2 regions of the Mesorhizobium sp. M2A.F.Ca.ET.037.01.1.1 genome follow, and region 2 is predicted to be linked to the other one. Evidence: riboswitches for the same ligand, from Rfam matches in the RefSeq annotation. Region 2 holds a riboswitch; the other holds the start of a gene.
The links. A riboswitch is a leader RNA that binds a small molecule or an ion and turns the genes downstream of it on or off. The one in region 2 is predicted to bind S-adenosylmethionine.
Positions count from the first base shown of each region.

Region 1: another riboswitch for S-adenosylmethionine. It lies ahead of EOA27_RS10805 (homoserine O-acetyltransferase); the one in region 2 lies ahead of EOA27_RS23565 (O-succinylhomoserine sulfhydrylase).

Region 1 is NZ_RZSA01000161.1:20-8,059, reverse strand. Features, by position in the region: gene EOA27_RS10830 (methyltransferase domain-containing protein) at 1-426, shown strand, start outside; gene EOA27_RS10825 (ABC transporter ATP-binding protein/permease) at 528-2,351, shown strand; gene EOA27_RS10820 (DUF1194 domain-containing protein) at 2,410-3,210, shown strand; gene EOA27_RS10815 (glycosyltransferase family A protein) at 3,227-4,156, opposite strand; gene metW (methionine biosynthesis protein MetW) at 4,414-5,028, opposite strand; gene EOA27_RS10805 (homoserine O-acetyltransferase) at 5,025-6,194, opposite strand; SAM riboswitch at 6,291-6,368, opposite strand; gene hisC (histidinol-phosphate transaminase) at 6,514-7,617, shown strand; partial or broken gene EOA27_RS10795 (prephenate dehydrogenase/arogenate dehydrogenase family protein) at 7,623-8,040, shown strand, end outside.
Region 2 is NZ_RZSA01000540.1:135-4,441, reverse strand. Features, by position in the region: partial or broken gene EOA27_RS23580 (sugar ABC transporter permease) at 1-42, shown strand, start outside; gene araD1 (AraD1 family protein) at 243-1,238, shown strand; gene EOA27_RS23570 (2'-deoxycytidine 5'-triphosphate deaminase) at 1,432-2,526, opposite strand; SAM riboswitch at 2,643-2,720, shown strand; gene EOA27_RS23565 (O-succinylhomoserine sulfhydrylase) at 2,777-3,967, shown strand; partial or broken gene EOA27_RS23560 (glycosyltransferase) at 3,989-4,307, opposite strand, start outside.

The sequences.
Region 1 (8,040 bases), on a different contig from region 2:
ATCTGGCGCGTGCTGTCGCCGGCGGGCAGAGTCGTCATCGTCGTGCCCAACCGGCGCGGCGTCTGGGCGCGCTTCGAGCACACGCCCTTCGGCAACGGCCGGCCGTTCTCGCGCGGCCAGCTGACCGAGTTGCTGCGCGAGGCGAACTTCACCCCGGCGACCTGGAGCGATGCGCTGTTCTTCCCGCCGTCGCCGCGGCGTTTCATGATGCGGTTCCACAATGTGCTGGAGCGGGCCGGCCGCCGGTTCTGGCCGATCTTTTCGGGCGTCATCGTCGTCGAGGCGCAGAAGCGGCTCTACCAGGGCGTGCCGGTCGCCCAGCGCGCCTCGCGCCGCGTCTTCGTGCCAGTCTTCTCGCCACAGGGCGCGACGCGGCTCGGACGCAAGGCGGCGGACGTCGCCGCCCGACGGGTGACGCGTTCGTGATCGGTGTCGCGCCTTGTCCTTTACCCCCATCGCCACCCTATCTGAGGGAAAGCTTCGCGGCGCGGCTCCGTTGATCGCGCCCGAAATCAGGGATGTCCTTTATGGCTGACCAAATGGACTACAAGCCAGGCGCCGAGCAGGCTGCGTTCTCGATCGAGACCAGCAGCCTTTCCGACCAGCTGGCCACGATACGCATGGCGCTGAAGACCTCGCCGGTGCGCCGGCCGCTTGCCTGGGTCAGTGTCGGCATCGTCGCCGTCATCATCGCGACCTCGATCGGGCAGGTTCTGCTCAACCGATGGAACCAGCCTTTCTACGATGCGCTGGCGCGGCGCGACCTCGGGGGCTTCCTGCACCAACTGATGATCTTTGTGGAAATCGCCGGCAGCCTGCTGGTGCTCAATATCGGCCAGACGTGGCTCAACCAGATGATCCGGCTGAAGCTGCGCGAGGCGCTGACGCTCGACCTCATCGATGAATGGATGGCGCCGGCCCGGGCCTTCCGGCTCGCCCATGCCGGCGCCATCGGCGTCAATCCCGATCAGCGCATGCAGCAGGATGCCGCCCATCTGTCGGATCTGTCGACCGACCTTGGCGTCGGCCTATTGCAGTCCTTCATCCTGCTGGCGTCCTTCGTCGGCGTGCTCTGGCAGCTCTCTTCCGGCTTCGTCTTCCATATCGGCGGCCATTCGATCACCATACCGGGCTACATGGTCTGGGCTGCGGTCCTTTATGCCGGCATCGCGTCCTGGCTGAGCTGGCTGGTGGGCCGGCCGCTGATACGCTTCAACAGCGACCGCTACACCCGCGAGGCGGAGCTGCGCTCCTCGATGGTCCGGGTCAACGAGAATGTCGATGCGATCGCTCTGGCCCATGGCGAGGCCGATGCCAGGCGCCAGCTGGAGCTCGACCTCGGCACCGTGCTTGGCGCTATGCGGCGTATCTACAGCGCCCAGATCAACCTTTCCTGGGTCACCGATGCCTATGGCTGGATCACCGTGGTAGCCCCGATCCTGGTGGCCGCGCCCGTCTATTTCGCGGGCGACATCAGCTTCGGCGGCTTGATGATGGCGGTGGGCGCTTTCAACCAGGTGAATTCCTCGCTGCGCTGGTTCATCAACAATATCGGCGCCATCGCCGACTGGCGGGCAACGCTGATGCGCGTCGCCGACTTCCGCATCGCGCTTGGCGAAACGGACATCCTGCACGACAAGGAAAAGCGAATCGAGGTCGGCGAGAATCCGGACGGCAAGCTGACATTCGACGAGCTCGAAGTCGCCTCGCCCGACGGCTGCACCCGGCTTGCCGAGACGAGCGTCGAAGTCCATCCGGGCGAGCATGTCATGATCACTGGCGATCCGCGCGCCGGCAAGACGCTGTTCTTCCGCGCCCTTGCCGGCCTGTGGCCCTGGGGAGGGGGCCGCATCGGCATGCCCGACGGGGAGAAGCCGTTCTTCGTACCGCGCACGCCCTATTTCCCGCTCGGTTCGCTGCGCGATGTGCTGAACCACGCCGAGGGCGTCAAGATCGACGACGCCGAGATCAAGGCCGTGCTCGGCGAGGTCGGGCTGGAGCGCCTGTCGTCCCAGCTCGACCGCTCGGCGCGCTGGGAGCGTGAGCTGGCGGACGACGAGCAGCGCCTGCTGGCGTTTGCCCGGCTGGCGCTGCGGAAGCCGAAATGGGTCATCATCGACGAGGCGCTGGACACGTTGGACGGCGCGACGCTGCGGCGCGTGCTGGCGATGCTGCAGGCCAGGCTCCCGGATGCAGCAATCCTCAATATCGGGCGCGGCCTGCACAACAACCAGTTCTTCCCGAGGGCCTTCACCATCGTCAAGGACGTCTGCGGCCCGGCGCTCAAGCCGGCGCGCGTCCGCGCCGGAGCGATCGAGCCGCCGCCCCAGGCGGCGCGCCGCAAGAAATAGCTTTATTTTGCCGCGATCGCCGGGAAGAATCGCCGGCGTCGACAGAACGCCTGCAGCCATGCTCGAGATGCTCAGCCTGCTTGCCTGTTTCGCCTGCGCCGAGGCGGCTTCGTTGCCCGCGCCTGGCGGCGGCACGCCGGTCGATGTGGAGCTGGTGCTTGCCGTCGACATTTCGCAGTCGATGGATGAGGAGGAGTTCGCGCTGCAGCGCGCCGGTTATGTCGAGGCGCTGCGTCATCGCGATTTCATCAACGCGGTTCGTTCGGGAACGAACGGGCGCATCGCGCTTGCCTATTTCGAATGGGCAGGGGTGGTTCGCGACGACGGCGTCATCGCCTGGCAGGTCATTGACGGCGAGGGCAGCGCCAACGCCTTCGCCGACAAGATCGCCTCCCGGCCGTTCCGGAGCTTTCGCGGCACCTCGATCTCGGGCGCGCTGGGCTTCGGCACCGGGCTCCTGGAGAAAAGCGCCTTTTCGGCGCCGCGCAGGGTCATCGACATATCGGGCGACGGCCCCAACAATACCGGACGGCCTGTCGCCGCGATCCGCGATGCCGCCGTTGCCGAGGGTATCGTTATCAACGGCCTGCCCATACTCATCAGGCCGTCGCCGAGCGTCAGCCGCCTCGACCGATACTATGCCGATTGCGTGACCGGAGGAGACGGTTCCTTCGTGCTGCCGATCTACGCGGCGTCCGAATTCTCGACCGCCATCCGCCGCAAGCTGATCCAGGAGGTGAGCGGCCTCGCCGACGCCAGATCCATTCGCGTCCAGGATGCAGCGCCCGTCGATTGCCTGCTGGGCGAGCGCCTGCGGCAGCGGTTCTCCGATCCGTATTTTCCGGAACTCGACCGATAGCGGTCTTGCGGCCGCATCAGACCGCGCGGGGGCCGTATTTGGCGCGGAACTCCTCGTAACAGTCGCGCCGCCAGCGGCGGCCGATGACATAGCCGCGCAGCAGTTGCGGCAGCGAATAGCCGAGCGCGTTTGACGAGCGGTTGGCTAGGTAGCCGGAAAAGGCCTGCTGCAGCCGGCCCTTCAATGTGTCGGCGATGATCTGGCGAGCGATCATAAAGGGCGGGACATCGGGATAGCGGTCGGCGATATAGGGATGCTTGTCGATCAGGTTGGCATAGGCCGCGACATAGCCGTCGCGCCGGCGGGAGATCGAGTTCTCCGAATTGTACTTCTTCCAGTCGATGTCTTCGGACAGCTGGGCGCCGCCGCGGCGGGCAAAGCGCAGCAGAAGGTCGAGATCCTGCATGCGCGTGATGTCGCTGTCATAGCCGCCGATCGCCAGCAGCGATACGTGCCTGGCGGTGATTGCCGAGCCGGCGATGAAAATAGTCTGCGAGACCAGGGCGCGCTGCAGCGCGCTTTTATCAAGAAAGGCCTCGCGGTTGATGCATTTGGTGCTGCGGCTGCCCTTCAGCGACAGGAACGAGCTGATCAGGACCTCGAGCGAGGGATTCTGGTCGAAGCGCGCCAGCGTCCGCTCCAGCCGGTCCGGCAGATAGACGTCGTCCGAATCGAGGAAGGTCACCACGGGCGCCCGCGCGCGCTCGATGCCCGCGTTGCGGGCGGCATTGGCGCCGCGCCATTTGGCGCCGACATAGATCAGCCTCGGGTCACGGATCTCGGCCAGCGCGGCGGCCGTCCCGTCGGTCGAACCGTCGTCGACCACGATGTGCTCGAAGCGGGTAAGTGTCTGCACCAGAACGCTTTTCACCGCACGTACGACCTGACTGCGCCGGTTATGGGTCGGCGTGATCACTGAGATCAGCGGAACGTCCTGGTTCGACATCGGGCTGCCACCGGTCGGATCTGGCGCGTGTCGGATGGGTTTGATGGCTATGTTTCCCACCTGTGATTTGCGGTCGACGCTACAAAAAAGCCACCTGTGTGTCACGCCGAGCCGGCCGAGAAATGCGAAACGGGGGGCTTTTCCGCAACGTTGCGGTTTGATGGCAACACAATCGGCCTTCCGGTCCGCGGAGGCCGTCCGCCGGCAAGAGCCGGCGGTGAGAATCATGCGTTCATGGAACCGATCGCGCGGCGGCGTCAGCGCCTGAGCAGAAACACCGCTTGCTGGCCGAAGAAGTTCCAGAACCACCACGGCATCGACAGGCCGATCTTCTGGCCGTTGGCGTCGAGCGCGGTCGCCTTCTCGACGGTCGCGCCAAGCTCTTCGCACAGGTTGACGAAGTCGCGTATGGTGCAGAAGTGGATATTGGGCGTGTCATACCAGGAATAGGGCAGGTCCTTGGTGACCGGCATCCTGCCTTTGGTCAGCAGCGAAAAGCGCACGCGCCAGTGACCGAAATTGGGAAAGGAGACGATGGCGCGGTTACCGATCCGAAGCAGCTCATCGAGCACCACCTTCGGGTTGCGCGTCGCCTGCAGCGTCTGCGACAGCACGACGAAATCGAAGCCCTTGTCGGCATAGAATTTCAGATCCGTGTCGGCGTCGCCCTGGATCACGGAGAGGCCGCGCGCCACGCATTCGTTGACGCCACGCTGCGACAGTTCCAGCCCGCGGCCATCGACCTGCTTGGTCTCCTGCAGCAGTTCCAGGAGGACGCCGTCGCCCGAGCCGACGTCGAGCACGCGCGACTTGGCCGGAATGAGATCGGTGACGACTTCGAGGTCGACACGCTGGGCGCGGTTGACGCTCATAGGCTGAGCCCCCTTGCGCGTGCTGCCGAACCGATGAAGCCGTTGATGGCCGCGAACAGCTCCGGCTCGTCGAGCAGGAAAGCGTCGTGGCCGCGATCCGTCTCGATCTCGACGAAGGAGACGGAAGCGCCCGCCGCGTTCAAGGCATGCACGATCGAGCGGCTCTCCTCGGTCGGGAACAGCCAGTCGCTGGTGAAGGAAACCAGGCAGAAGCGCGTCCTGGTCCCGGCGAAGGCATCGGCGAGGCGCCCGCCGTGATCGGCGGCAAGATCGAAATAGTCCATCGCGCGGGTCAGATAGAGATAGGAATTGGCATCGAAGCGGTCGACGAAGGTCATGCCCTGGTGGCGCAGATAGCTCTCGATCTGGAAATCGGCGTCGAAGCCGAAGGTGAGCGCCTCGCGGTCCTGCAGGTTGCGGCCGAACTTGCGGTGGAGCGCCGCTTCCGAAAGATAGGTGATGTGGGCGGCCATGCGCGCGACGGCGAGCCCCTTTTCCGGGCGCTTGCCGAACTCGAGATATTTGCCGCCATGCCAGTCCGGATCGGCCATGACCGCCTGCCGGCCGACCTCGTGGAAGGCGATGTTCTGCGAGGAATGGCGGGCGCCGGTGGCGATCGGCAGCGCCGAGAAGACCCGCTCCGGATAGCTCGCCGCCCATTCCAGCACCTGCATGCCGCCCATCGAGCCGCCGAGCACGCAAAATAGCTTTTCGATGCCGAAATGATCGACCAGCATCGCCTGCGCGCGCACCATGTCGCGTATGGTGATGATCGGCAGGTCCAGGCCGTAAGGCTTGCCGGTCGCTGGATTGGTCGAGGCCGGGCCGGTCGAGCCGAGGCAGCCGCCGATGACGTTTGCGCAGATGACGAAGAAGCGGTTGGTGTCGATGATCCTGCCGGGACCGATCAGCACTTCCCACCAGCCCGGCTTGCCGGTCACCGGATTGGTGTTGGCGACGTGCTGGTCGCCAGTCAGGGCATGGCAGACGAGAATGGCGTTGGAGCGCGCGTCGTTCAAGCTGCCGTAGGTCTGGTAGGCGATCTGGAAAGGCGAGAGCAGCGTGCCGGCGTCGAGCTTCAGCGGCTTGTCGGGGCCGAACTGCAGCACCGGGCTCGACGGATGGTCGGCCTCGTCGTTGGTTCTTGCAGCGCGCTGAGCGGCCATGTCCGTCCTCGATCCTGTCCCGCATCGGTCTCGACACGACGCAGTGTCCGGCCGGCGGCGGACAACAAAAAACCGGCTTGCCGTCGCAAAGCCGGTTACAGGTTGCAAACGGCCCTTTAGCGAGTTGTTTAACGTGGCTGCAAGCCGACCGGCCAAATCACCACGGAAGTCTGGCTGACCTTCTAGGACCGGAGCCGCTGTTCGTCAACGGGGGTAGCCTCTATGCCGACAGGGGCTGCCGCAGCGCCAGCACTCGACATTGCAGCCCGTGGCCTGTATTTCCGCTGCGGCCTTGAGGCCTTCTCGACGGATTTGTGACATGAAGCAGGATCAGCCCCGTCCGACGCCCCGCGTGGGCATCATGGACATCGAGGCCTATGTGCCGGGAAAAAGCAGCGCGCCGGCCGGCGTGACGAAAGTCTACAAGCTGTCGTCGAACGAAAATCCCCTGGGGCCTTCGCCGAAGGCGATCGAGGCCGCGCGCGAGGTGGCGGCGAAGCTCGACGTCTATCCCGACGGCACCGCGCGGCGGCTGCGCGAGGCGATCGGCGAGGTGCATGGGCTGAACCCTGCGAACATCATCTGCTCCAACGGCTCGGACGAGATCCTGGGGCTTCTGGCGCAGACCTATCTCGCGCCGGGCGACGAGGCCGTGTTCACCGAACACGCCTTCATGGTCTACAAGATCTACATCCAGGCGACGGGCGCCAAGCCGGTGGCGGTGAAGGAAACCGACGAGCGCGCCGATGTCGACGCGATCCTCGCCGCGGTTACGCCCAAGACGCGTATCGTGTTCCTTGCCAATCCGAACAATCCGACCGGCACCTACCTGCCGTTCAGCGAGGTGCGGCGGCTGCATGCCGGCCTGCCGAAGAACGTGCTTCTGGTGCTTGATGCGGCTTACGCCGAATATGTGCGGCGCAACGACTATGAAGCCGGCATCGAGCTTGCCGGCAGCGCCGAGAACGTGGTGATGACACGCACCTTCTCCAAGCTCGGCCTCGGCGGGGCGCGCGTGGGCTGGATGTACGGGCCGGCGCATATCGTCGATGCCATCAACCGTATTCGCGGCCCCTTCAACGTCAACGCCACCGCGATCGAGGCTGGCATCGCCTCCATCCGCGACCGCGCCCATATTGAGCGCAGCGTGACGCATAACGAGAAATGGCTGACATGGCTCAGCGCGGAGCTGACCGGGCTCGGCCTGCGCGTCACGCCCAGCGTCGGCAATTTCGTGCTGATCCATTTTCCCGACGACAAGGAACATTCGGCGGCGGCCGCGGACGATTACCTGAGCGCGCGCGGCTATATCCTGCGCCGCGTCACCGGCTACGGCTTTCCCAACGCGCTGCGCATGAGCGTCGGCACCGAGGAAGCCAACCGCGGCGTCATTGACGCGCTGAAGACCTTCCTGAAAAGCTAGACACCATGGCATCACCGATGTTCGAGAAAATAGCGCTGGTCGGCATCGGCCTGATCGGCTCGTCGCTCGCCCGCGTCATCCGCCGTGAAGGCCTGGCGCGTCATATCGCCATCGCGACGCGCAGCGCATCGACGCTGAAGCGCGCCGAGGAGTTGGGCCTTGGCGATTCCTACACGACGGAGGCAAAAGAAGCGGTGGGCGATGCCGATCTCATCATCGTCTCGGTCCCGGTCGGCTCGTCCGGCGAGGTCGCGGCCGAGATCGCGCCGGCGCTGAAGAAGGGCGCCATCCTCACCGATGTCGGCTCGACCAAGGCTTCCGTCATCGCGCAGATCGAGCCGCACGTGCCGGAAGGCGTGCACTTCATTCCCGGTCATCCGCTGGCCGGCACCGAAAAGTCCGCACCCGATGCGGGCTTTGCCG
Region 2 (4,307 bases):
GGCGCCGTCATCTTCGACGTCTACAACAAGAACAAGGCTTAAGGGCCGGAACAAAGTTCAGGAGGCATACGGGTTCCAGATCGCGACGCTGCCGGCAACCCGTCGGCGCCAAGAAGTCCGCACAAGGACCGAGCGCGCGAACGCAATCCGGACGAAGAGTTTCAACCGCGGCGGGGATCGCTCCACGCCGCGCCGGGTAAGGCTTGCCCGCGGGCGGCCGCTAAATGAGAGAGGATTCGAACATGCTGATCTCCCAGATCCTCGACGACGCCGAGACGATCCGCGTCGTCGCCCGCAATGGCGGCGGCAAGACCAGGGTCATCAATGGCGCGCGCAGCGTCTATTCGCTGGCGATGGAGGCCGCGCGCACCGGCATCGGGCTCGAAGCGCTAATCGAGCGCAAGGGCTATGGCGAGACGGTCGATCTCGATGCCGCCTACAAGAGGGGGAGGCTGGTCTCGCCGATCAACCATCCGGACCCGGCGCATCTGCATCTCACCGGCACCGGGCTGACGCATCTCGGCTCCGCGGCGACGCGCGATTCCATGCACAAGAAGCTCAGCGAGGGCGGCGAGCAGGAGCTCACCGATTCCATGAAGATGTTCCGCATGGGGCTCGAAGGCGGCAAGCCGGCCAAAGGCCAGGTCGGCGTGCAGCCGGAATGGTTCTACAAGGGCAACGGCACGATGGCGGTGGCGCCGGGCGCGCCGCTGATGTCGCCGGCCTTCGCGCAGGACGGCGGCGAGGAGCCCGAGATCGCCGGCATCTATGTCATCGGCGATGATGGCGCGCCGTTCCGCGTCGGCTTCACGCTGTCGAACGAGTTCTCCGATCATGTCACCGAGCGGGTGAACTATCTGTTCCTCGCCCATTCCAAGCTGCGCAATGCCTCGTTCGGCCCCGAGATCCTGATCGGCGACCTGCCGGCCGACATCCGCGGCGCATCGCGCATCTGGCGCGACGGCAAGCTGCTCTGGGAAAAGCCGTTCCTGTCGGGCGAGGCGAACATGTCGCACACCATCGCCAATCTCGAGCACCACCACTTCAAATATTCGGCCTTCCGCCAGCCGGGCGACGTGCATGTGCATATGTTCGGCACCGCGACGCTCTCCTTCGCCGACGGCATCAAGACCGAGGCCGGCGACACGTTCGAGATCGAGGCGCCGGATTTCGGGCTTCCGCTGCGCAATCCGCTGGAGATCGAAAATCCGGTGAAGGTGGCGGTGAAGGCGCTGTAGGAAGGGTGATCTCCCCCTCGTGGGGGAGATGGCCGGCAGGCCAGAGGGGGGCGCTGTCCCGCCAGCGTCTCCACTCGTTCAAGCTCAGACCTCGGAAGCCCTCACCTGCCTCAAATACAAAGGCCGCGATCCTTCGCGCTCCCCTCTGCCCTGCCGGGCATCTCCCCCTCCCTCAAGGGGGGAGGTTGGCAGCTCAGCGCGCGGCCCTGAAATGCTTGGAAAGCTTCAGGCCCTGCGCCTGATAGTTCGAGCCGAGATCGGTGCCGTAGAGCGCCTGCGGACGCTTCAGCATGTGCTCGTAGACGAGGCGGCCAACGATCTGGCCGTGGTCGAGGATGAAAGGCACTTCGTGGCTGCGCACTTCGAGCACGGCGCGGCTGCCGCTGCCGCCGGCGGCGGAATGGCCGAAGCCCGGATCGAAGAAGCCGGCATAGTGGACGCGGAACTCGCCGACCAGCGGATCGAAGGGCGTCATCTCGGCGGCATAGAGCGGCGGCACGTGCACCGCTTCGCGGCTGACCAGGATGTAGAATTCGTCAGGGTCGAGCACGATCTCGCCGGCGCCGCTCTTATAGATCGGCTCCCAGAAGTCGACGACATCCTGCGCGGCGCGCTTGTCGACATCGACCAGGCCGGTGTGGTGCTTGCCGCGATAACCGACAAGCCCGTCCTTGTCGCCGTCGAGGTCGATGGAGAGCGCGATGCCGCCGCCGGAAATATTGGGCGGCTCGGTGGCGACCAGCATCTCGGCACGGTGAAGGTCGCGCAGCTGGCTTTCCGAAAGCACGGCATTGCCGATGCGGAAACGGATCTGCGACAGCCGCGAGCCGGCGCGCACGACGATCGGGAAGGTGCGCGGGCTGACTTCGAGATAGAGCGGCCCGTGATAGCCGGCGGCGATCTTGTCGAACTCATGGCCGCGATCGGTCATGACCCGCGTGAAGATGTCGAGGCGGCCGGTCGAGCTCTTCGGATTGGCCGAGGCCGAAACCTCGGCCGGCAATGCCAGGCTTTCCAGCAAAGGCACGATATAGACGCAGCCGGTTTCCAGCACCGCGCCGCCGGTGAGGTCTATCTCGTGAAGCTTCAGCCGTTCGAGCTTGTCGGCGACCAGATGATCGGGCCCCGGCAGAAAGGAGGCGCGCACGCGATAGGCCTTGTCGCCGAGCCTGAGATCGAGGCTGGCCGGCTGGATCTGGTTGGTGTCCAGCGCGCGCGGCGACTTGAGCGCGTTCGCCTCAAACAGCGCCGCGATGTCCTGATCCGGAAGAATGCCTGTCTGCCGCAAAGGCTGGCTCCGTTCACAAGGCCGGGCGAGGACCTAGGCAGGCTCTTGCCGTCCGGCTGGTACAAACCTCTTAATGAAGCCGGCAATTGACGCAAGCGCGGCGCTCATTTAAAGGGTCGTTATCCCGTGGTGATTTGGCCGGTCGGCTTGCAGCCACGTTAAACAAGTCGCTAAAGGACCGTCGAGCCGCAAGGCTATATGGACCGGTTGCGACTTCGCGGCCGGTTTTTTTATGTCTGGAAGCAGGGCTATGAGCACCAAGAAGCGCAACTGGAAACCTCAAACGGCACTCGTGCATGGCGGAACGCTGCGTTCCCAGTACGGCGAGACCGCAGAGGCGATGTATCTCACGCAGGGCTATGTCTATGAGACGGCGCAGGCGGCGGAAGCCCGCTTCAAGGGCGAGGAACCGGGCTTCATCTATTCGCGCTACGCCAACCCGACCGTCGACATGTTCGAAAAGCGCATGTGCGCTCTGGAAGGCGCCGAGGATGCCCGCGCCACCGCCTCCGGCATGGCCGCCGTTTCCGCCGCCCTGCTCTGCAGCGTGAAGGCAGGAGACCACATCGTTGCGGCGCGCGCGTTGTTCGGCTCCTGTCGCTGGGTGGTGGAGACGCTGGCGCCGCGCTACGGCATCCAGGCGACGCTGATCGACGGCACCGACATCGCCAACTGGGAAAAGGCGGTTCGCCCGAACACCAAGCTGTTCTTCCTGGAAAGCCCGACCAATCCGACGCTGGAAGTGGTCGACATCGCCGCGGTCGCCAAGCTCGCCAATTCGATCGGCGCGCGCGTTATCGTCGACAACGTCTTTGCCACGCCGCTGCAGCAGAAGCCGCTGCAGCTCGGCGCTCACATCGTCGTCTATTCGGCGACCAAGCATATTGACGGCCAGGGCCGCTGCCTCGGCGGCGTCATCCTGTCGGACAAGAAATGGATCGACGAAAACCTGCACGACTATTTCCGCCACACCGGCCCCAGCCTGTCGCCCTTCAACGCGTGGACGCTGCTCAAGGGGCTGGAGACGCTCCCGCTGCGCGTGCGCCAGCAGACCGAGAGCGCCGGCAGGATCGCCGATTTCCTGGCCGGCCGGTTGGAGATCGCGCGCGTCATCTATCCCGGCCGCGCCGATCATCCGCAGGCCGATATCGTCAAGAAGCAGATGTCGGGCGGTTCGACATTGATCTGCCTTGACGTCAAGGGCGGCAAGCAGGCGGCCTTCGCCTTCCAGAACGCGCTCGACATCGTGCTGATCTCCAACAATCTCGGCGACGCCAAGAGCCTGATCACCCATCCGGCGACGACGACGCACAAGAACCTGAGTGACGAGGCACGTGCCGAGCTCGGCATCGGCCCCGGCACGCTCAGGCTCTCGGTCGGCCTGGAGGACACCGACGATCTGCTGGAGGACATCGAGCAGGCGCTGAAGGCGGCAAAATAAGCCGGAAAACATCGTGGGAGATCAGGCGATCTCCTCAAGTTCTGTCAGCGCGCGGGTGCGGATGGTCATCTCATTGCCGCGCCATTCGACGGCGCCGCCGAACCAGGCGCGCGCCCAGATGGCCGGCAGCATGGCGTCACGCGCGATCATCGCGGTGACGCTGCGCGGCGACAGGTACCAGCCCTTGGCCAAGGCCAGCAGGCATTCCGGCAGGTAGGCGATCGCCAGCACCCACAAAGCCGTGGTGGACAGGCTGACGCCGGCGCTTGCCGCGGCAACCAGCGCCAGCAGGAGCGGCGCCGCCGCGCCGGTCAGGATCTCTGGCGTGAAGAACAGCGGG